DNA from 2 places in the Rossellomorea sp. RS05 genome. Region 1 is predicted to be linked to the other one. Evidence: predicted binding sites of a transcription regulator. Region 1 holds the regulator's gene; the other holds the start of a gene.

Evidence for each region. Region 1 encodes LexA, which represses DNA repair genes until DNA is damaged. Its sites were predicted from a motif close to CGAACATATGTTCG; they were not measured.
Region 2: ABJ225_RS13605 (YolD-like family protein) is a predicted target of LexA. The motif match lies at 6,687-6,700, and genes of this name have one in related genera.

Annotation. Positions count from the first base shown of each region.
Region 1 is NZ_JBDKWY010000001.1:625,492-637,287, reverse strand. Features, by position in the region: gene tkt (transketolase) at 1-186, opposite strand, end outside; gene ABJ225_RS03285 (DUF896 domain-containing protein) at 382-612, opposite strand; gene ABJ225_RS03280 (YneB family resolvase-like protein) at 682-1,332, opposite strand; gene yneA (cell division suppressor protein YneA) at 1,344-1,667, opposite strand; gene lexA (transcriptional repressor LexA) at 1,825-2,445, shown strand; gene ABJ225_RS03265 (recombinase family protein) at 2,498-3,040, opposite strand; gene ABJ225_RS03260 (SulP family inorganic anion transporter) at 3,163-4,623, shown strand; gene ABJ225_RS03255 (hypothetical protein) at 5,151-7,583, shown strand; gene ABJ225_RS22345 (helix-turn-helix domain-containing protein) at 7,679-7,822, opposite strand; gene ABJ225_RS03250 (S-Ena type endospore appendage) at 8,050-8,442, opposite strand; gene ABJ225_RS03245 (hypothetical protein) at 9,522-9,836, opposite strand; gene ABJ225_RS03240 (hypothetical protein) at 10,086-10,244, opposite strand; gene ABJ225_RS03235 (hypothetical protein) at 10,370-10,771, shown strand; gene ABJ225_RS03230 (DUF6944 family repetitive protein) at 10,781-11,185, shown strand; gene ABJ225_RS03225 (DUF421 domain-containing protein) at 11,251-11,796, shown strand, end outside.
Region 2 is NZ_JBDKWY010000004.1:322,044-333,839, reverse strand. Features, by position in the region: partial or broken gene ABJ225_RS13650 (IS110 family RNA-guided transposase) at 1-493, opposite strand, end outside; gene ABJ225_RS13645 (MFS transporter) at 755-2,164, opposite strand; gene ABJ225_RS13640 (hypothetical protein) at 2,479-2,727, opposite strand; gene ABJ225_RS13635 (hypothetical protein) at 2,833-3,027, shown strand; gene ABJ225_RS13630 (GNAT family N-acetyltransferase) at 3,111-3,974, opposite strand; gene ABJ225_RS13625 (metal-dependent hydrolase) at 4,128-4,808, opposite strand; gene ABJ225_RS13620 (histidine phosphatase family protein) at 4,983-5,564, opposite strand; gene ABJ225_RS13615 (GNAT family N-acetyltransferase) at 5,568-5,984, opposite strand; gene ABJ225_RS13610 (hypothetical protein) at 5,977-6,177, opposite strand; gene ABJ225_RS13605 (YolD-like family protein) at 6,320-6,658, opposite strand; gene ABJ225_RS13600 (YybH family protein) at 6,862-7,296, shown strand; gene ABJ225_RS13595 (VOC family protein) at 7,471-7,923, shown strand; gene ABJ225_RS13590 (DUF4236 domain-containing protein) at 8,214-9,209, shown strand; gene ABJ225_RS13585 (DUF4097 family beta strand repeat-containing protein) at 9,271-9,930, opposite strand; gene ABJ225_RS13580 (hypothetical protein) at 10,125-10,277, shown strand; gene ABJ225_RS13575 (MerR family transcriptional regulator) at 10,283-11,026, shown strand; gene ABJ225_RS13570 (GAP family protein) at 11,016-11,663, shown strand; gene ABJ225_RS13565 (GntP family permease) at 11,708-11,796, opposite strand, start outside.

The sequences.
Region 1 (11,796 bases):
AAAACGGTCACGGTTAAACCAATGAGGATTTTTTGGGTTATGGTTCATGAAGCGTGTCCATAAGGCATACGCCATAGGGGCTGCACCCATCGGCATTCCCGGATGACCGGAGTTTGCCTTTTCGATCGCGTCGATCGATAACGTTCGGATTGTGTTAATTGCTAATTGATCTGTTTTATCAAACATGTCAGACATCCTTCCTTTTCAATCTCTACTTAATATTAATCTTCTTTGGCTGTTTATACAACTATCTTGAATGATACCACGTCTCTCTTTTTGTTAAAACCGATATCCATTCTGAATTCACCACTGCCTCATTCATTCGACATAATCAAAAAGGACCACGCTTAAAAGGCAGCGTGATCCAGTATTGACTTACAATCAGTGTTTCTTTTTGTTTTGAATATCTTGTATCTTCTTGGGCGTCACTTCATTCCCATCAGGATCAAAGATTCTGGTATTCTCTATGGTCCCTTTCATGGATTGACGGAACGTCTCAAGATATTCTTTCCTCAACCTGGTCTGTTCCTTCGCTTCATCTGCTGAAAGCCCGGTAGACTTGGATTTTTTGGACAATTCATTGATCCGGTTCATTTTTTCTTTTGAAAGCATCTATAAAACCCCTTTGATTTCGGTAACGTATAACGACATGTTACTAAATATAAAGGGTGATGACAAGGGTTACGCTTGATCGATGGAGTCCATATGTTCTTTATAGCGCCGATGAACGGTTGCCTTCGAAACGTCGTAGCCAAACCCACGCAAAGTAGCGGCAATTTCTGCAAATGTTAGCTCATTTTTGCGCAGCCTGACGATTTCTTCGACGGGGACTTCCTTTCGTTCCCTGCCTTCGATATTCCCTTTGTTCTTCAGATTCTTCTGGGGACGGAACCCATTCGCAACTGCCCTTTTCATCCCCCTTTTGATCTTCAGGTTATGCAGCTTGCGCTGATATTCCTCCACCATGCTTACGATATTGATGACCATGGAGTCGGAGTCCGATAGGTGGAGCTCGCCGCTGTGGGATTGACTGATAATTTTGACCTCTTCTTTCAACAGGCAATGGATCAGGGCAATCTTCGCATTGCCCCTTCCAATCCTCGTCTCATCCTGGATCAACACCGCATCGATCGACTGATCCCTTACTATGTCCAGCATCTCGAGGACGCCTGGCCGGTCAAGATCATAACCGCTTGCCTGATCCTTTATGACCGATGTCACCTGCATCCCATACTCCAGCGCAAGCTTGGACAGTTCTTCTTCCTGACGTTCGAGTGATGTTTCTTGTGTATCTTTCTTCGTACTCACCCGACAGTAGATGATCGCATTCATTTAAAATCCCTCTATTCCTCGTTCATGACATACTGATAATCCCCGTTGATCCCGAGCTTCTTTTCGACTGGAAGCACTAGTGAATCACCTGCAGAAATTGTATAAGTGGAAAGATTATTCCTTTCTCCCACCCACTTGATAAATTCATCGGTGGACATGGAAGAGTCGCTGCTGTATTCCTCTGCTATGGTCCAGAGCGTATCACCATCCTGCACCTCGATACTATGATAAGATACTCCGCCTCCCATTTGAAGAATGAAATAGATTGAAGCCATAAGTGCCAAACCAAAAAATACGAGTATATATGAGTAATTCGCCCAAAGTTTTCCTGCCATAATGTTCCCCTCCATACGAATGTTTGTTCTGCTTGTTGTATCCATCATAATACGAACATCCGTTTGGAGTCAATCGAAAATTCGAACTTATGTTTGTATCGTTCCCATCCCCATGTTATAATGGGAACATAAGATCGATAGATTGAGGTGCGTGACTATGACAAAACTATCCAAACGGCAGCAGGATATCTTGGAATATATCAAAAGCTCCGTAAAAGAAAAGGGCTATCCGCCTTCCGTACGTGAGATCGGGGAAGCCGTTGGACTTGCCTCAAGCTCCACTGTCCACGGCCATCTGGCCCGACTCGAAAGCAAAGGCCTCATCCGCCGGGATCCGACCAAGCCAAGAGCCATCGAGATCCTCGACCTGGTGGAAGACTCGATCCCCCGCCATAATGTTGTGAATGTTCCCCTCATCGGGAAAGTCACAGCCGGTCAACCGATCACAGCGGTTGAAAATGTCGAAGAGTACTTTCCTCTCCCGGAAAGAATGGCTCCTGCTGACGAGCATACTTTCATGCTGGAAATCATGGGTGACAGTATGATCGAAGCCGGTATCCTCGACGGGGATTTCGTCATCGTAAGGCAACAGCAAACCGCCAACAATGGGGAGATCGTAGTCGCCATGACGGAAGAAGATGAAGCGACCGTGAAACGATTCTTCAAAGAAAGAGATTTCGTGAGGCTCCAGCCTGAAAATTCCTCCATGGATCCGATCATCCTACGCAATGTATCCATTTTGGGCAAGGTCGTCGGTGTCTACCGTCAAGTTCATTAAAATGACAAGCAAAAAGGAGCTTCCGTCACATGTGGCGGAAGCTCCTTTTCTTCTATCTTTCAAGATAGCGGTATAAAGTGGACTTACTGATGCCCGTTTTTTCTTTTATTTCCGCCAGGCTGTACGTTTTTGATTCATACATGGCGATGGCCTTTTTTACATTTTCATCAGGCTTGCGCGGTCGTCCCGTACTGACTCCCTTCTCTTTAGCTTCTCCTAAGCCCTTTTTTGTCCTTTCACTGATCACATCGCTTTGAAAGCTTATAAGATGCTCCAATACCTCCTGAAAACGGTACGTCTTCCCAGGACTGGTCGACAGCCCTTCAGATATGGAAATGAACTGTGTCCCTTTCGTTTCTAACTCGTTTAAAAGTTCCAATAGCTGCCGGGTGGAATCAGCGAAGTCGATTAGAGAAGCCACGACGACCGTATCCCCCTGCCCTGCTTCTGCAAGCAGCGCTTCCAAGTTCACTCTCCTCTTCGGTGAAGAATGTTCCTCCTTGTATAAAACCGTGCATTTTTTCTCCAGTAGTTTTTTCTCCTGGATCCGTCCTTCAGGATCATCATTGCTCGGTCTGTAGTATCCGATGATCATACCTATCTCCTTCCCCTTCACCTGTTTGTAATTACTTTTCCCGAAAAGGTTTACTTTTGGGAAAATCGGTGATAAACTGTTTTCTATTGAATTAAAATATATGATTTTTTTGAGGTGACAATATGAAGAATACCATAAAACAACAATGGTTTTCGAATGTCAGGGGAGACATCCTTTCCGGGATCGTCGTAGCCCTTGCGCTCATTCCTGAGGCCATTGCCTTTTCCATCATAGCGGGTGTCGATCCTATGGTCGGGCTATACGCTTCTTTTTGTATTGCCGTCATCATTTCCTTTGTCGGCGGAAGACCTGCCATGATTTCTGCTGCTACCGGTGCCATGGCCCTTGTCATGGTCCCTCTTGTCAAAGATTATGGGTTAAACTATCTGTTGGCAGCCACTATCCTGACAGGAGTCATCCAACTCTTGTTCGGTGTATGTAAAATCGCAAGGCTCATGAAATTCATCCCACGCGCTGTGATGATCGGATTCGTGAATGCTTTGGCCATCCTGATTTTTTCAGCCCAAGTGCCTCACTTTTTCAACATTAATGGGATGACCTATGTATTTGTGGCGGTGACATTGGTGGTTGTGTATGTGCTGCCCCGATTCGTAAAATCCATCCCCGCCCCCCTAGTGGCTATTGTGGTGCTTACTGCCGTTGCCTTGATTTCAAAGGCAGACTTAAGGACCGTGGGAGATCTCGGGACGATACGTCAGACCTTGCCATCGTTCTTCCTTCCCGATATCCCGTTCTCACTTGAGACATTGAGTATCATTTTACCCTACTCACTCGCACTCGCGATTGTAGGACTACTCGAATCCCTTATGACGGCTTCCATCGTAGATGACATGACGGATACGGACAGCAATAAAAATCAGGAAGCAAGGGGTCAGGGAATCGCCAATATCATCAATGGATTCTTCGGTGGGATGGCCGGATGCGCGATGATCGGTCAGTCGGTGATCAATGTAAAATCCGGTGGACGGGGACGTTTATCCACCTTTGTTGCAGGCTCTTTCCTGATGTTCCTAATCATCGTACTTGGGGATTTCGTCGTGAAGATCCCCATGGCGGTTCTCGCCGGAATCATGATCATGGTCTCTATCGGTACGTTCGACTGGTCATCATTCCGTTACATCAGGAAAGCTCCTAAAGCAGATGCCGCAGTGATGCTCATCACCGTCGCCATCGTGGTTGCCACTCACGATCTCTCAAAAGGGGTCATTGCAGGGGTATTGCTCAGCGCCATGTTCTTTGTGGCCAAGATATCCACGCTGAAGGTGACGGAAAAAGTTGAGGGTGTGAATCGTCATTTTAAAGTGGAGGGTCAATTGTTCTTTGCATCCGTGGAGACGTTTGTGGGTGCATTCCAATTGTCTGATGAGGTACAACATGTAAAAATCGATTTTACCGGTGCACAGATCTGGGATGAGTCCGCTGTGGCAGCCTTCGAAAAAGTCTTGTCAAAGTGCAGAGACCAAGGCTGTGATGTGGAGACGGTCGGACTAAGCTCATCGAGTAAAAAGATTCAGGACTCCCTCTTACTGTTGATAGACCAAAAAACGACTCTATCAGCTTAATATACAAAACGGATGCTGCGGCATCCGTTTTTAGTGTCACCGTCGTCTTATGGGACAGACAACGGTCTACATTAGATTCATCTCACTCATTGTGTCATATAGAAGCAGTTTCAATTCTCCCAATGAGGAAGTTTATTTCCTGAACCCCTATGCGCAGGGTGTATGCGATATGTATTCTAATCAAATTGTAAAAAAATCCCCCTGAAGGGTGCAACCCTTCAGGGGGATTTTTAGATAGATTAATACATTTGAATATATTGCTCGCGCTCCCAAGGGTGAACTTGTGTACGGATTAGAATTCTGGGGAGAATTCCGTATAATAACTTTGATTAATTGTTGATATAATGGGGATTTCAAAAAAACTCTTTCAATATTATATCGTAACTTTTATTAAAAGTGTGTGTGTTTTGTTGGTGGAATCGTGAGTGGATTCACCTCCGTAATTCCACCCTTTTTTCATATAGCATTGGAACATTTAAAAAGGGCGTACCTATATTTCTCTATTTTCATATGTTGATGGTGAAGATTTGACTTATTTACTGAGAGGAGAAACGCAATTGTTTAATGAAGAAAAAAAAGATAATGTTGAAAATTTATGTATTCAAAAGTTAGCTCCAAAAGGCTGTCCTGACATTTTTCCTGCGGATTGTATAAACCCCATGATCCAGTTGGATCAAATCGTAGCCATTAGCTGCACTGGGACCATTACTGGACGGGTGTTATGTGATATGCGACCTCTAAGTTTACAAATTGTAGAGTTGTCATCGTCTTTTCCAGGGTTGATTTTTGCTAATCCACGACCTGTTACTAATCGTTTTGGTCAATTCACCACAACCGTTACCATTCCGAGAGGTACTCCCATTACTCCAAATGTCATCATCACGGCTTCCACTGAAATAAATGGACGAACCGATACCACAAGTATAACCACCAGGGTCGGGTGTATAGTATGTCAAAACCCTACGTTAACGATTAACGCCATTACCGAAGTAGTGACGTGTCAAGGTGCTCAAATCAGTGGAAGATTGACTTGTGATGGCCAATCTATACCAAGTGCAGCTATTAGCTTCACTGTTCAGAGCTCTTCGGGAAGGGTCGTTGTCAATCCCAATCCATCTATCACTGGAGTTAACGGGGAATATACAGCCACCCTCCTTCCATTTAGGGGAGTAGATGAAACCATTACATTAACGGCCACAACCACTGTAGGTGGCATAGTCGTCAGCACCACTCCCCAATCCATTCGAGTCATTTGCCCACCATGTGATAATCCGACCATTGATTTGGATGAGGTTATGCAAATCAGCTGTAATGGCACCCTTTCAGGTCGTTTAACATGCAACGGCACTCCGATACCGAATTTACCCGTCACTTTTTCCGGAAATCCTATCTTAAATTTCACCACTCCGACCTCTGTGACAGATCAAAACGGTGAATTTTCAAGTGCTGTCACCGTTGCACCAGGAACTCCAAATCAAACTGTTTCTTATACCGCAACTGCAACTCCTTTTGGTATACCTGTTTCTGCAACTGGTACGGTTATTGCTGGGTGTGAAAATTGTACCAATCCAATTCTTACGTTAAACGTACCGGCAGAGACAGTAGGATGTGAGGGGGCGCAAATCACAGGCCAACTCACTTGTGACGGTCAGCCGATCTCAGGCGCACCGATTTCTTTCACCATTTTCCCACCTCAGGCCGAAGTTATCATATCTCCAAATCCGGCCATAACCGGGGCAGATGGAACATATACAGCTACAATCCTTCCAAGTGTCGGAGCTAGCGAGCTTATTACCATCCAAGCCTCTACAATAGTAGGTGGCATTCCGACTTCATCCCCTACAAGAAATGTCCTAGTCGATTGTGAATGCGTGAATCCAATCATTCAGCTCGATAACCCATCTCCAATCAGTTGCAGCAAGCCAATCACTGGTCGAGTGTTATGCGAAGGCACACCGGTTCCAAATGTTGAAGTAACGCTTTCCAGTTCCTTGGTCGAGTTTACACCATCTCAAGTCTTAACCGATCAAAACGGAGAATTCCAAAGTCTTGCTACGGTTCCATTTGGCACAGATGTGCAGGAGGGAGTACCGATCACTGCCAGTGCTGAAGTCAATAATATCCCGATTTCCACGACAGCTTACGTCCGTGCCAGTTGCCTTGAATGTGCGAATCCTTCCTTAACCCTAGTTCCTCCAGGTATCGTAGTGGGGTGTGACGGAGCTCCTATAAACGGCACTTTATTATGTGACGGTTCTCCAGTGGCTGGCATACCGGTATTCTTCACGGTCGCTTCCCCTGGCAACAATGTCTTTGTTAATCCTAATCCAGCCATCACTCAGGCTGACGGGTCTTACACTGCCACCGTTCAACCTGCAGTTGGTGCTGTGGAGACGGTGACGATTACGGCCTCCGCAACGGTTGGTGGGCAAGACGTCACGGCCGGTCCTGTTAACGTATCGGTTGATTGTCCATTTCCTCCGGAAGATTGCCCATGTCGTTTCAGATTAAATACCCAAGGCGGAGCTCAGCCGGGCGCCCAAATACGGGTTACCCAATTTGGCAACACAACCGATTACACCGGCACACTGAACATTACAGTCGTTGAGTGTGGAGAAGGAATACAGGGTATATGCAATCCAGCAGTCGATAATTTCAACTTCGTCTTTAACGCGGGTAACGGAGAGAACTTTCAGTTTACACAGGGACGACGCACGTCAATTACTTGTGGGGCCGGGTTAACGATCGCTACTGTTGAGGGGGTTATTAACGGGCGGATAAATAATGGTCCTTCACGAACATTCGAAGCGCAAGTGACCGCTACTCTGAATACAGTAACTGGTCAGATTACTTGGGAAATCTTCGCTACCGATAATACGACCACTACTTTCCAAACCCTTGTTCCGTTTGTATCGCAAGGCAGTCCAACCTCATTTATTACAAACTGCGACTTAATTTAAATAAGAAAGAGAATGCAAACTAATTAATTGCATTCTCTTTTATTTACATTTAAAATTTCACCAAATACGCTCAAACAAGTCTTCCCAACCAATTTCTAAGTAAAAAAAATTATAGTCAATTTCATTAAAGAGGAATTCTTTTTTCCATTTTCAATTTGTGATAGGTAATTGAGAGATATACCTGTCATTACACTTAATTTCCTAAGTGTAATGTCCTTTGACCTTCGAGTCCTTTGAATATGATTGCCTACTGTTTTTTTTGTATATCAATTATTTTAACTCACCTATTAAAAAAAATGAAATCATTTAGGTTATTTTATAGTCTATACTAACTTCAGTATTCTAGTTAACAATCACATTATAATGTAATTATTATTTCTTACCAACCCTCTTTTGTTATTCCTGAAATCCTTATATTAAAAACTCAAGATTAAAAAGCCCCGAAAGAGTTCGAGGCTCAAATTTATTAGTACTTTTTACAAACTCTTTCAAAGGTATAGTGCAATTGAATCTTTAACGAACCATTATAGGTTCTCTCAGGAGCAGTACCAGTAGTCGCAATTCTAATTAGATTATCGTAGACAAAAGTAATAGAACTATGGGGTGCTATTAGAATAATTATTGGAGCACTATTCTCTCTTTCAAAACGAACGTTAAATGATTGATCACTGAAATTTTCGATAGTCCCTGCAGCTGTTACATGAAGACTATTGGGCTCAACATCAAAAATTACATTTACGTCCCTGTTTCCACTACCTGAAATAGGAGCACAGTTCTCAAAATGAGCGTCTTTACATTCCCTTTTTGGCCTTTGAGGACATTTAACATCTTTTCCTAGAGGTTTACTGAAGCAATCCATATTATTTCACCACCTTTCTTTTCTATAGAATATGTGGTTAAATATTTTATGCTTGTACGCTTGCCCCATTTACTCTCAATTAACTTAATAGAATAGTCTTAATTTCTACTTGCAAATTCAAAATAATAGTTAATTAACGAAAAAAACTCTTTCTCTAATAGAATTAGAGAAAGAGTAAAGATCTGGCCGATCCCCAGCAAACTTGCAAAAGGATTGATGACCAATCAATCCTTACATTAAACATTTTATGCGACTTCATGAAAATTGTTCGTTAGAATTTACTATCCAAATATTAAGGATGTTATTTTTACTCTTCTGGTCAGAGTTCTGGTACTCTCTAAACAATCTGTTACAATTAGTGAATAATTTACAAGCAATCCATTTTCGGACGAATATGGATAAGAATTTAGGGTGAAATATCATTCAATATCTTTAAGTTTTTACTGAATTAAAAGGGGTATGGTAAATCGCTTTAATTAATGTTCAGTATTTTTTCAATAAAAGTGTGTTTTTGTTAGTGGATTGAGATGTTCATTCGTAACAGAATGTAATAGAAGATACTTGCATCAAATGCAAAAGCCCATCCCTGACAAAGATGGGCTTTACATATTACCATCTTCATTAGTTAGGTTTAGAAGAATGGCCATCAGAAGGTCGGAAAATTAACCATGTATCAGTACAAGGTCATTTATAGCGTACCCTATTTTTTTACTTCTATTCACGGATAGAAAAGGCACCTATATCAATGCAGCAACATATATTAAGTTTGTAACATCTCCCATAGAAAAAATTCGCCGTAGTCCCAATTTCCATCTGATTCAATTTTGATACCTTCTTCAATGAACTAATATAAAAGGAGCAACCACCTGTACAGTAACAGTTCCTCCTTTTATTTGTTGCTTTTTACAATACCTTTCACAATGAAACTAGAGTATAAACGATTTTTTTGGGTATTATTTTTTAATGAGAAGAGATTGAGCACCCTTTCGCTTCAACTTTGACCGCCTATGCAAAAAGACCCCATTGTGTAGTGTAGAAAATAACCACCCTTTAAGGGTGGTTATTTTTCTTACCTAATCTTAGCAACATCCTGATCCATATCCGTAGCCCGGGCCATATCCATATGAGGGACCGTATCCATAGCCTGCCCCATATCCATAAGACGGTCCGTATGCGTATCCAGCACCATAACCATATCCATATGGTGAAAGCAGTGAAGCTCCTAATAGGCCCCCAGCTACTCCCCCTAAAAATGGGCCACCCCAAAATGGCCTTCCGAATCCAAACGGACGCCCAAACCCATAAGGTCTTCCAAAACCTCCAAACCCACCAAATCCTGGTCTTAACCTTTCGCACTCATCAATATTTATATCGCTCTGATGTTCCTGATACATTAAGCATACCTCCTTATTAGTCAGTTATCATGATATGCATGAATTTAATTTCATGATTGGGCATGATAAGTAGGTCAACAAGCATCGTACCTTTCCGAATAAAAAGAGAATTGAGCTGACCCCGGTTTTCGGACAATAAAAAAGAACCTCCCTATAATATAGAGAAGTTCTAAAATTTGTTTGTTTAAATAAAGCAGGTTTTCTTTTCTTAATAATATACGCGACGAATTTAAGTTTTGACACTTCTCCTCACCCTGTTCCTAGTGAGTCTTCATAGTCTCTATAAGCGAGGACTGCAGCAATAAGAGAACCAATTAGAAATAAAACGGATCCTCCAAGGGTGAATAACCGTCCTACCAGCAACTCAAAATTGCTTTGAATTTGTGTACTTGTATTGGCATTATCCATTTAATCAACTCCTCAAAACTCAGCATATGCCCACTGATTCAGAAGTTGAATACTTCAATAAAGAATTAACGTTTTAATCCATACATCATATATTAGAGTAACTTTATGGGCTGGGAGGAACTCTTATGAAAATAACTGAGTATGGAGCAGTATTGTCTCGAATTGGTAACAGAATTTCGATGATGAGCCAAAGAAATCAAAATGTGGATAACACCTACAGAAAATTAAGAAATAACATTGAGGCTTGTAATTCTGCCGTCAGTGACTTGTTAGAGGTGAAACCTCCAAAGATTCTAATTGAAGATCACAAAATCTTAATAGGTATCTTTGAGCAATTAATATCTGCCTACATGCTTCAACAAGACCATATTAATCCAGGGTTAGAAAAAATTAAAGATAAAAATGAGTTCATCAGGGCTAAAAACTTAGAGAATCTACAAACAAGAAAACTTGGCACAGCTCTTACAAATATATTAACGAAATGTAGTAAACATCAAATAAACCATTTTCTAAAAACTGATGGGTAGGTGACTTTAATGAAAGGAAGCCGAAATAGCAAGAAACCTTATATCGATACACTATTGCTTGAAGAAAAAGCAGGATATGAGCAACAGGTCGCTGTTGCCCAATGGATTCAAGCTTTTGGCGTATTTTATGAAGCCATTTTACTCAGTAAACTATATTCCTTTACTGAAGAATCGGGCGGAGATACAAAAATTATTATTGGGATCTGGGTTCAAACTTTAGGGCAACTTGTAGAGGCTTCAGCTGTTTCAGCTCAGTTGACCGCACTTAGTGAGTCTGCACTTTTAAAAGCACAGCAATTTGCTGTTTCAGGTGATTTATTACAATCTGTAGGAGCAGGATTACAAGCTATAGGGGGAGAAGAGATATTGGCAGCTGATGGTATAGGCAACGTCTCTCCTGAAATAATCCCTTAAATTAAGGGGTTATTTTTTTGAAAGAAGGCAATAACTGAAGAAAAAAGCAAACGGAGTAGCTGCTAATGGAAGGCTTTGTTATAACTCTTTCAAGAACAATTATTAGCTTTATTTTATTGATTCTTATTACCTCGATAATCGGAAAACACATAAATTCTCATAAGAACCACTATAGCTTTGCCCTTTCCGTCACGATTGGTTCTTCTATAGCGAATATGGGATTTGACACTAACTTGAAATTCTTTGAAATGCTCTTCTCTTTTATCGCTTTAATCTTTTTATTTTATTTATCAATGGTGATTTCTTCAAAAAGCCGTCACCTTAGAAAATGGCTATCCGGCAGACCTACAGTTTTTATAGAAAACGGAAGAATATTGGATCATAATATGAAGAAGACAAATTTCTCTCTTGATGATTTAAATCAACTACTTCGTGAAAAAGATATCTTTGATATTTCCGAAGTTGAATATGCAATCCTTGAAGTGAGTGGTGACTTATCTATATTGAAGAAAGAAGCTTTCCAAAACCCAAGCAAGAGTGATCTTCACATTTCTTCGTCTCCAAGTATGCTTCCTATTGAGTTGATCATGGAAGGTGAAGTTATTAAGAAA
Region 2 (11,796 bases), on a different contig from region 1:
ACGCTCCTTGTTTTTTCAGACGAGCCCTAAATGCCGAACCATGACGCAACTCTGCTTCAATAGGAGTCATGTCACGAGGAATACTGTAATAGCCTTGCGGTATCATCTTGGCAATGACACGAGCATCTTTCGGATCGTTTTTACTCTGTAGGTTGTCATCCAATTCTTTGGTTTGCTTCACATGGAGAGGGTTGACGAGAACAAAGCGAATGCCCCGATCCGTAAGGTACGAGGATAAATTCATCCAGTAATGACCGGTAGGTTCAAATCCAACGACTACATTCTTCTTTTGATGAGATTCCATCACCTTTAGGATGGTAGCGTAAAAGGTTTCAAAGCCTTGTCTGGACTGACGGAATGAGAAGCTTTTCTTGACCTCCCTACCTCGTTCATCCACTGCGCAGGCATAATGTACACACTTGGCGATGTCGACTCCAATCACCAATGTGTCCTCAGAAATTTGATTAATGCGTTCATTTCGATTATCATGCATGTTAAAGATCCTCCTTTTTGTGTGTGGCTTCGCACCTGCATCATAAAGGAGGATCTTTTTTTGTGCAATAGGTCCATACTTTCCCCACAGGAATAGCTCCTGCGGGAAGAGTAGCTGATGTGAGACCCCGCAGGCTTGCCGAGGAGGCTCACAGGCTACCCGCGGAAAGCGAAGTCTTGCACGGAAATCATGAGCGGTATTAAAAGGATATAGTTATCGTCATTAAAGGGTTCTCTTTTTTCAATCCTTTACTGAATATCCTTACCCTTTTTCATCCTGCTCATCCTTCCACCATAGTGATTCTTCAGGATTCTCTACGGCTTCTCTGTAATCTGATTTAGTCGCAACAGTCGGATACGATCCTTTGAGGGACTTACCGGACGTACTCGTGAACATGAACAAGATGATGAAGAAACCGATGACGCTGACAATGGTTAGATACCATGCAGGTGCCAAGTTGTTCCCTGTTTGGTGTACAAGCCATGTGGCAACCAAAGGGGTCGTCCCACCAAAGATGGAGACCGAGACATTGAATGTGACGGATAAGGTGCGATAGCGTACATCACTGAAGAACATGGAAGGCAACGTTCCAGGCATGGTTCCTTCATAGCTCGCCAGTAGTATACCTAAGATCAAAATGCCCAGTGAGACGAAGAGCAGACCATTGAGGTTGACTAAGTAAAAAGCAAAAGCGGACAGGAGCGACAGGCCACCCAAACCAATCAAGATGGTCGCTTTGTTGCCGATCTTATCGCTCAGTTTCCCGAACATGAGGGCCAATGGAATCATGATGACCATGACACCTGTGATCAGGACCGTTCCCGTCGTGCTGGACAATCCGACGATTTCATCTAGATAAGAAGGCATATACGATAACAGCATATAATTCGTTATGTTAAAGAATGCTACTGCAACGAAACAAACGATAATGTCCTTTTTATGGTTCTTGAAGATCGACACAAAACTTTCTTTTTTCTCATCCTCATTATCATTGGCAAGTTCATTTTCGAAAATCGGTGATTCCTCCAAGCTCTTCCTTAAGTACAATCCAACAAGCCCCAAAGGCAAACCAAGCAAGAATGGAATTCTCCAGCCCCACGAACTCATTTGATCATCTGATAGCGTGATGAAAAGGATACTCGCAAGGAGAGAGGCCAAGATATAGCCGGTAAGGGTTCCGATTTCCAACCCACTAGCGAGGATATTCCGTTTATTATCCGGTGAAGATTCTGCAATATACACCATGGCTCCAGCATATTCACCGCCAGTTGAGAATCCTTGGATGATCCTTGCAACAAGCAGCAATATCGGGGCCCATACCCCAATCTGATCATAAGTAGGAAGCAGCCCGATCAATAAAGTGGAACAAGCCATCAAGATGATCGTGGTCGTTAGTACGACCTTCCTCCCTAACTTATCACCGATCCGTCCGAAAATAATACCGCCAAGCGGACGCATCAAAAAGGCAATGGCGAACGTTCCGAATGTGAAGATCAGCTTCAGTTCATCATTCTGGACAGGACTGAAAAAATTCTGACTGATGATAACGGCTAAATATGAATACAAACCAAAATCAAACCATTCCATCGCATTCCCTACACCCGTTGCGAAGACACTCTTCTTGGCCTTTTCAATACTAACAACGTTGATCTTCTTCTTATTGAATTTCATATACTATTGTCAACTCCTTTGATGTGGATGGATTTCTACATGAAATACCAGGTTGCCTGAATAATCGTTTATGGTTTTACTTCTACTTACTGAAAAGGCCTGTTACTGTATGATAGTACCCTCTATTCAAGAAATGTATTCCTCCTTAATAAACAGGCTTATTGTCATGTGTAAAGTATGCCAGCATAGAAATCCAAAGACAGTTACCTTAGTATTTGCCACAACCCCTATTGCTATTAGCAACGCGAACCCGATATAAAAAACAAAGCAGCCTCCATTGGGAGACTGCTTTGTTCGGGTGGTGCATGCGTCATTTATGATTTCTTTTTCTGATAAAACGAATAGCCTGTGAATCCAATCCCCACCACAGCCATGAGTATCGAAAAGACTAACGGAACGGTTCCGATCCTGCGAAACGCCGTCCCGAACACACCGTAGCGCGAATCCCAACCAAACCCTTCTTTGCTAAGAACCGTGGAATAAATCGCTGCGGTAATCAACGTCGATCCATATAAAATGGCACTGGATAAGATCAGCACCAACCCTGTCGCAAGTTTCTTCATGAGTATTCCCCCGATGTCTGATTTTGGACGACGCATGGGGACGGTTCCCATGCGTCACGTTTTTGACACACAGGAACCGTCCCCACACGTCATGCATAAAACCCAATGGCATTCAAGATCGCGACCCCGACCACCGTCACCAGGATCCCCGTCAACGCCGCAACGAAGGCCGACTTCATCTTCCTCGTATCCCACCATACCGTCACCCCGACGATGACCGTGAAGATCAACCCGAAAAAGATCGACGCCATGGGATTCGTCGGCGTAAGCCAGTCGTACCAGGATAGAAAGTCCATATAACTCACCCTCACTCCGGAACACCTTACATATATAATTTCACATAAAGGAAATAATTCCTTTTTACTAAATGGGGTCGGTTCACATCAAGCCTGCGCCGTCAACGGATGCTTCACCCCCTCGGGGATCCCTTCCCCAATCTTCATGGGCAGAACGAACAGCACCTCATCCCCTTCGAATACATCTGTCCGCATCCCTTCCGTCTCCTCCGGTGTGAAGTGAAAGACGATCTGCCGCGTATCATCGTCTGCAAGCTTTTCGGCAATCTTTCGGACATCCACGGTTTCGCGGCATGCGACATCAAACAGATCAAGCCGCTCCCCGTCACGCTGGAACATCACCACCGTGCCTTCTTCCTCAAGATAATAGAGATCCAGGAAGGAATAGAGAGCATAGAACATGAACAGCTCACCTGTGTTTCTCATCCCGAAGCGAGTGGATACCGGCAGCCTGTCCCTGGCGATCCCATATGCCAGATCGCGGTCTGCTTTCTCCTCCATATCAAGCTTCCTCATGCTCACTTCACCTGCGGTGCCTGGCACCATGCTGAATAGCGTTTCCTGCTGTGCCCGGAAGCCAAACTTCGGATAAAACTCCAAGACGTTTTGGTTCGCAAACAGATAGACAAAATCGACTTGATCCCGGTACTCATCCAGCACTTTCACCAGAAGGTCCTTAGATAACCCACGATTCCGGTAGTCGGGATGGGTCATGACGGTCCCAATTTGGATCGCCTTCTTTTCTTCTCCTTCTATAGTAAAGTCGATCAGGTTCACGGACACGTTGGCAATGACCCGGTCTCCTTCGATAAAGGAAAATGGCACGTATTTCTCTGTCCAGTATCCCCTCTCATACCACTGCCCAAAATGGATGCCGAATGTGTCATCGGCAAGCTGGTTGAAGCTGTCACGTAAGTTCTGATTCTCCCGAACGTTCTTCCTGAATTCCACGTACATTCTCCTTCGCTTTGTCAATTTCAACTAACGCTGCTACCTGTTCCTTCTATCATAACAAAAGGAAAATTATAACAAAACTATTTTTTCACTCAACAAAAAATCACCCGGAACCTCCTGTGAAGGTCCCGGATGATTCCGGTGATGATCTTATAGATCGATGGTGTCTCCTGCTTTCATGACGCGGCCTTTGCTGTCTTCAAGCATCTCGACGAATTTATGCGGATCCTGCTTGATCGGCGGGAATGTATCGTAATGGACAGGAACGACTTCCTTCGCTTTCAAGAACTTAGCGGCAAGTGCTGCATCCTCTGGTCCCATCGTGAAATTATCCCCGATTGGAAGGAAAGCAAGGTCGATCGGATGGCGTTCACCGATCAGCTTCATGTCGGAAAACAAACCTGTATCTCCTGCGTGGTAAATCGTCTTCCCTTCAGCCATCAAGAGGAAGCCTGCCGGCATGCCGGTATAGATGATTTCGTTATCTTCTGTTGTATAGCTTGAGCTATGGAATGCCTGGGTGAATTTCACCTTACCGAAGTCGAACTCTCGCGCTCCGCCGATTGACATCGGATGAGTATTGAGGCCCTGAAGGCCAAGATAGTTCGCCAGCTCGTTCGGTGCAATCACCAAGGAGTCATTCCTTTTCGCGATGGCGACAGTATCACCCACGTGGTCGTTATGTCCGTGGGTCAGGATGATCACATCAGCTTTGACGTCATCTGCATTTAGATCGGTATATTCATTCCCGTTGATGAACGGATCAACAAGGATCGTTTTTCCGTTGGTTTCGAATTTCACCACTGAGTGGCCATGATATGAGATCTTCATCATTATCTCCCCGCTTCCGTAAATGTTTACAGACGTAGTTTACCCGTTTGATCAGCCGGTAAAACAGAATGGCCCTTTACAATGAACACTTCTTCGGATTGCTGAACCGATTGAAAATCATCCGTGAACAGAACGCATGACTACCGGCTGCTGTGAGGCAGCCTCTTGTAGCGTTCACTGTCCATACTGCTCCCTGATCCAGCCCGCATCATTTAAGAAGTCGGCTCTGGATAGCGTTTCTCTTCTCAGTCGCTCCCGGTACGCTGTGATCGTCCCGTCATGGGATACCACGTACACGTGATGGGCGCCCTGATCCTCGATCCATCGTAAAAAGATGTCGGCCCATTCCGAAAACTCGTCATGAGGCATGACATTGATTCCCGACGCACACATATCCGGGTCCATCCCGAATTTCACTTCAAAGTCAGGGAACTCGTTCCGGATGGTCTTCAGGTCCAACATCCGATCGCATGGCAATGTCACTGCCCCCGGCTTTTGCGGGAACATCCTCGGGGACACCAACGGATGCACGACCCGCCTGCACCCCGATTCACCGGCAATCAAGGAGGCCGTTTGCAAGGTTCTCCGCACAGGGCTCACAACCACCAGATCATCCTTCGTAACAGTGAAGACCGTTGAAAGGCTCCTTGCCTGTTCCTTCCCCGCTTCCGTCAATGACGGATCCTCCAACTGCAAGCTTTCCGGCAGGCTCAGCGTATGCTCCCCCTGCCCATGTCGGATGAATGTGATCTCCATTGGCTACCCCTCCTTTGACGCTTGCGTCATTTCCATGATCACATACGCCTTGTCGCCTTTGGTGAAGTGGCGGTCGGTTTCACGCAACCCGAACCGGCTATAGAAGCCGGCTTTTTCAGTACGTGCGTTGCACCAGATGCGGCGGATGCCCTTAGCTTTCAATTCTTCAAGTACATGTTCAAGTAGTCGGCTCCCGTAGCCCTTTCCCTGCTCTTCTTCAAGGGTGGCAAACTTCCTGAACTGACACTCCTTTTCCTCGATGAAGAGGGAGATGACGGACTTCAGATCACCTTCATGAAAGAGTCCGTAGTGCAGGGCCGATTCATCGCCCTCTACTTTGATATAGTCATAGGGTCGGTCCGGCCACATGACGGTGTGGCGGAGCTCCCAGGCTTGCGGATGCTCGATTTGTTTAATCATGTAAGGCTCTCCTTTTGGATGCACGTTTGATTGTTAAAAAGTTGGAACTGATGGCCACTAGGGCACCGATGATCAACCCCATCTTCCAATAACCTTCCTCAGTGAATTCTGAATACAGAAAAGAGCTTAGTACAAATAGGATGAACCCCATCGTAAAAAGAATTTTCCCCGTCATGGTGAATTTCTTCAACATGATTTCACCCCCCATTATCTCTTCTTGATCAATAACCGCTCGTAAAAGCACTTCTCTATTACCATATCATATCCTCCGTATGATTTCCTTTTATTTCCCATAAACAAAGACACTCACGATTACGCAAGTGTCCCTTCCTTTCTTATTCCACTACATCCACCGAAATCAGGTCCTCCACGCGTACCCGGACGAACCCCTCATCGCCGCACTCAAGCATCACATTCCGGTCCCGTTCATTCAGATAATGAATCGTACCCGTCTTCATTTCACATTTCCCTTTCAATTCATTCCATATTTTCATCCGCAGGGGAAGGTGGTACTCCATGGCATAGCGGATCCGCTCCTCCATCTCGCTCAAGGCGAAGATGTCGACCTCAGGCTTCGGGTCGCGCTCGAATACCTCCCATATATCCCTCAGTTCCTTGACGTGCTCCGGGAGCATGAGCGACGTCCATTTGATTTTCCCTCTGTCTCTTATCATTCCAATCACCTCTGTCCGTTAGTATAACCGAACGTTTGTTCCTTTACGAAATGAGACGTATTGAGACAGAAGGCTTATAGGCTGCCAATTTTCCCCACCTATTTACCTAGATGATTAAACGGGATAATTCCTTTTAAAAAAAGGAATTAACCAGGTAGCCTCGAATGACTAGTCGAGATGCTTTTTAGAGAGGGGTACTCAAAATGAAAAATGGTGCCGCAAAAGATGTTCTTGAAGTATACAAAACGGCCGTTTACGAACAGGATGTGGAGAAATTCTTATCTGCGCATGCCGAGGATGTTCACATTTATGATTGTTGGGGCGACTGGGAATGCAGAGGGATCTCCGAGTGGAGAAAGAATGTGATCGAATGGTTTACAGGTTTGAATGAGGAAGGCGAGATCCTCAAAGCCCTATTTAATGAAATAAAGGTGGAGGAAAGCGATACAGTCGCTTTTGTTCATTGTGAAGTGGTGTTTGCTGCGTATACGAAAGAATCGGAAGAAAAACTTCGACAGATTGCGAACCGGTTTACATTCGGTCTCAAAAAGATTGAGGGGTCTTGGGTCATCGCCCATCAACATTCTTCGTTGCCGATCGATATGAACACCGGAAAAGGAATGTTCCACCTGAGATGAAAACCGAAAAAGCTTCTTCCCTCCACACAATTGCTGAAGGGACGAAGCTTTTTTCTAATGGGAGGAACCTCTCTATCCCCTTGACCTCCACCTTATGTCTCATACCAACCCGGCCATTTGCCCGTCGAATCCACCCGTTCGTCAAGGTACAGTATAGAAAAGGAGGTCATGACCATGATCAAAGGATTATACGAAGCCCATCTTCCCGTAAGGAGCGTAGATCGTTCCATCACCTTCTACGAGGGGCTGGGTTTGGAGCTCTCCCACCGCGCAGGGGACGGGCTTGCGTTCATGTGGATCGAGAAAGAAAGAAGCTGGCTCGGGCTATGGGATACGGATTGCGTGGAACTCGCGTATCACCCTTCCATCCGACATGTTGCCTTTCAGGTGGCCCTCGACGAGCTGAAACAATCCGTCGCTTGGCTCACTGAACGGGGATGTTCTCCACGGCGGGCGTTCGGCTTTGAGCCGGTGGAACCCTTCGTGATGGCACACAACGGGATGGCCCACGCAAAAATCCACTTCCCCGATCCCGATGGCAACAGTCTGGAGCTGATCTGCCCCCTTGAAAATCCAGGAGATGTGAACGGGATGATGTATTTGAGTGAGTGGGAGGCAATACACTGAGTGGCGCATGGGGACGGACCCTACGCACAGTTTTTTAAATACATAGGGACCCTATGATGTTAGGGAAGCGTTGTGCCCAGCAAACGTTCTTCTGTTCAGGGCAGGTACCTATTATTGATTCCAAGTATTCTATCTTTTACATATAATCGAAAATTCCATTTCAAAACCCCTGCTAAAATTCCTGTATGGTTTAATGGTATAGTAAGTTTACCAAACTCTAACATTTACTATACACTGACTAGGTATGACGAAAGGAGAAGATGAAAGTGGGTTTCCGTTTTAGAAAGAGCATGAAGATCGCACCGGGCGTACGGATGAATCTTAGTACAAAAGGTGTCGGCATGTCGGTCGGCGGGAAGGGATTGAGGGTTAATACAAGTTCTCGCGGGGTGAGTGTCGGGGCAAGCATACCAGGAACCGGATTATCTTATCAGAAACGCCTGTCATCTACGCAAAACAACCGAAACCATGTCCAGGTACAATACAACGGTGTTCAGGTTGAGGAGTACGAAGCCTACATTGCTTCCATTACGCATCTACATGAAGACGCCTTGCAACCTGTCGATTGGCCGGGTATTAGGGATACGCTCCCTCCCTTTTCACAAGGAGAAGACGGTCCCCGCGTGGTCGAAGCAAAGCAAAAACTTGCCTCTTTCGAACCCAACTGGATCGACCGCTTGTTTAAAAGAATAGAAGCACGACAAGCAAAAATGCAAAAAGAACTGACTGATAGCCAGAAAGTTGATGACGCATCGTACGCGGAATGGGTAGCTAAGACGTCCCTTGCCCAGAATGTTTTGAATGGTGACAGGGACGCATGGATCAGCGCTCTAGAGCGTCATCATATTTTCACCATCTTTGATGAACTGGGAAACGATATCGCATTTACCATCCTCGATAATGAGAGTGTATTAGTGGACTTGACCATTAATGTGGATCCGATTCCTGAGAATGCCTTGTCCCTTACGAAGACTGGTAAGCTCTCATCTAGAAAAATGGCAAAAGGAAAATACCTTCAGCTCCTGCAAGATTATGTGTGCAGTTCTGTGCTCAGAATTGGCTTGGATCTTATCCACTGCCTCCCGGTTGAAAACGTCGTCGTAAATGTCCTTGGTGAATCCCAAGCAGAAGAAGGCGCATCGGGGTGCCTCCTCAGCGTCAGCCTCAACCGCACCGGACTTTTAAACCTTACTGAAACAAGCCCATCCACCCTGATTGAAACCTTCCATCCCAACATGAAATTCCTAAAAACCAAAGGCTTCAAGCTAGTAGAAAAGTGGCACTAAATGTATGGCACATGGGGACGGTTCCCATGTGCCATTTTTTTGACATATGGGGACGGACACTTCACTCCACCCGCACCCCACCAGACCTTGTCTCAATCTTCACCTCATGGCTTCCGCCTCCCGACACCCCACTGACCCCTTTTTTCGAGGTCGATTTCCCGTCCAGGTCCACGCCGATTGACTGGCTTCCACTGTTCGTCGACACATCAAGCTTCAAGTCGGGGCGTTCCTCGTCAAACCTCACCGATGCCTTGCCACTTCTCGTCTTCACCGAAACCGGCGCCTGAAGTTCTGCCACATGGAGATCCACATTGCCACTGCTCGTTTCCACCTCGATCCGGTGACGCCCGAGCTCTTCTCCTGAAACATTCCCAGATGAACCATCAAGAACGAGTGTCCCATTGAAGCTCTCTGGGATTCGCACTTCCAGAGAAGGCTTCTTCTTCAGATTCACCAGTCGAATGGCATTACTGTCCACCTTGATCGTCAATCGGTCTCCGTTCCGGTCAAGGCTGACGCCGGGACCGCTGTCATACACCGTCATATGGGTCTCCACCTCATCCCCCTCGCCAACCGTGACCTTCACATTCGTACTCGCAAAATCGACGGCAACCTCCCCCAATTCCGCTGCCGATTCCTTCTGTACAAATACCTCTTCCGATCCTCCTCGGCAACCCGCAAGTATCACGGCACTCAAAATCATCATCATGATCTTTTTCATACTCCTGCCTCCTTTTGCGCGTAAGTTCATTGGGATGATTCCGATGCTTCAAAGAAGTGGCGCATCGGAACCGTCCTCATCTGTCATACCCATTATAAAAGATGACGCTGCGTCACCTTCAACTGATAAGGTGTTTCGTTCTTGCAAGTGACGTACCGTCATCTTTTATACTGAAAAAAAGGAGGAGATTCGGAATGAAGAAAGAAGATATGGTGATATACGGATGCGTCATCGTCGGTGCCGGGATCGGACTTGTATTCGATGCGGCCATTCCTGGTGTGCTTGTGGGACTCGGACTGGGCTACTTGCTAAAATCGGGAATGGCGACGAAGGATAGAGAGGAATGATGAGGGTGCTTCATATCAATGAAGTGAAGAAAATGAGCGGGGTGTCGGTACGGACGCTCAGGTATTATGATCAAATCGGCCTGCTGATTCCTGCAGGGAAGACGAACGGCGGACACCGTCTCTATACATCGGCGGAACTGAAGAAGCTTCAACAGATTCAGTTCCTTAAGTCGATCGGATTCCAGCTTTCCGAAATCGGACAGATCCTTGTATCAAAAGAGTGGGACTGGGCGGAGAGCCTGAATAAGCAACTGTCCTATATCCTCAATGAAAAGGACCGGTTGGCTGATATTGAAAAATCCCTGCGAGAGCTCATGAACGGCCTCGCGATTGACGGGGAAGAATTCCAAATCTCGAAGATCATGAGCCTGTATGCCAGGGGCAAGAAAGATTCCCTCCTGAAGTCGCGGGATAACTGGGATGTGCATGACGAACGCGTACTTGAGCGCCTGCCGAATATGAATAGCACCGACCCCGATTCCCTTGAGTGGATCGCCCTCCTCGGTCAGCTCAAGAAGTATATGGACCTCGGGCCATCCCACCCCAGAATCCAGGGCATCATCCACCGCATGGATGAGAAGCGCGCCCTCGACTTCGACGGCGAAGATGCGTTCCTCGATCAGCTCTGGGAGATCCGCATGTGCCCCGAGAAATCCGAAGAACACCGCCTCTATCCTGTCGATCAGGATGTCCTCGAGCTGATGGCCGAAGCGTACGACCTCTATCTGGAGGAAACGGATGGAAACTGAACTCCTCCTCTACCTCGGCGGCCTGGCCCTTCTAGACACCCTGAGCCCGACAATCATCGGCGTCACACTCTATCTGCTTTTAGGGAATCCACCAAAGAGCGCATCCCGTCTCTTCGTCTATCTGTTCACCGTGGCCACCCTTTACATAGCCCTCGGCATTGTCATGATGCTCGGCTTCACGACGATACTCGACGCCTTCAGCTCACTGACCGAGCATGTCATCGTCAGCAGGACCCTGTTCGCCATCGGGGTAATCCTCTTCATCGCAAGCTTCTTCATCCCTACCAACAAGAAGCGCACCATCCCGCTGCCGAAAACGGAGAGCCTCCTGTCGATCACCCTCATCGGCCTCACCACCTTCGTCATCGAAGCCGGCACCGCCTTCCCATATTTCGCGGCCATCGGGCTTATGACGTCTGAAGGAATTCCCCTGTATCTGTGGCTCCCCACCCTGATTGTCTATACCTTCATCATGATCCTGCCAGCTATATTGATTTTCATTGGCTATCGACTGATGGGGAAATGGCTGGAGGGACCTTTAGAGAAACTGAGGCTGAAGCTTGCGGAGCATTCGAATTCGGCTCTGAGCTGGGTGATGTGTATCGTGGGAGTGGTGTTGATCTTGAATACAATCTAAAAAACCGGATCGAATGGAGTTCGATCCGGTTTTCGTTGTATAGATCAGAAGATGAAGTCAGCTACCAACAGCATGACGAGGGATACACCCCAAGCGATAGTGGTTGGAACCGACCAGACAAGGATCTGTTCCT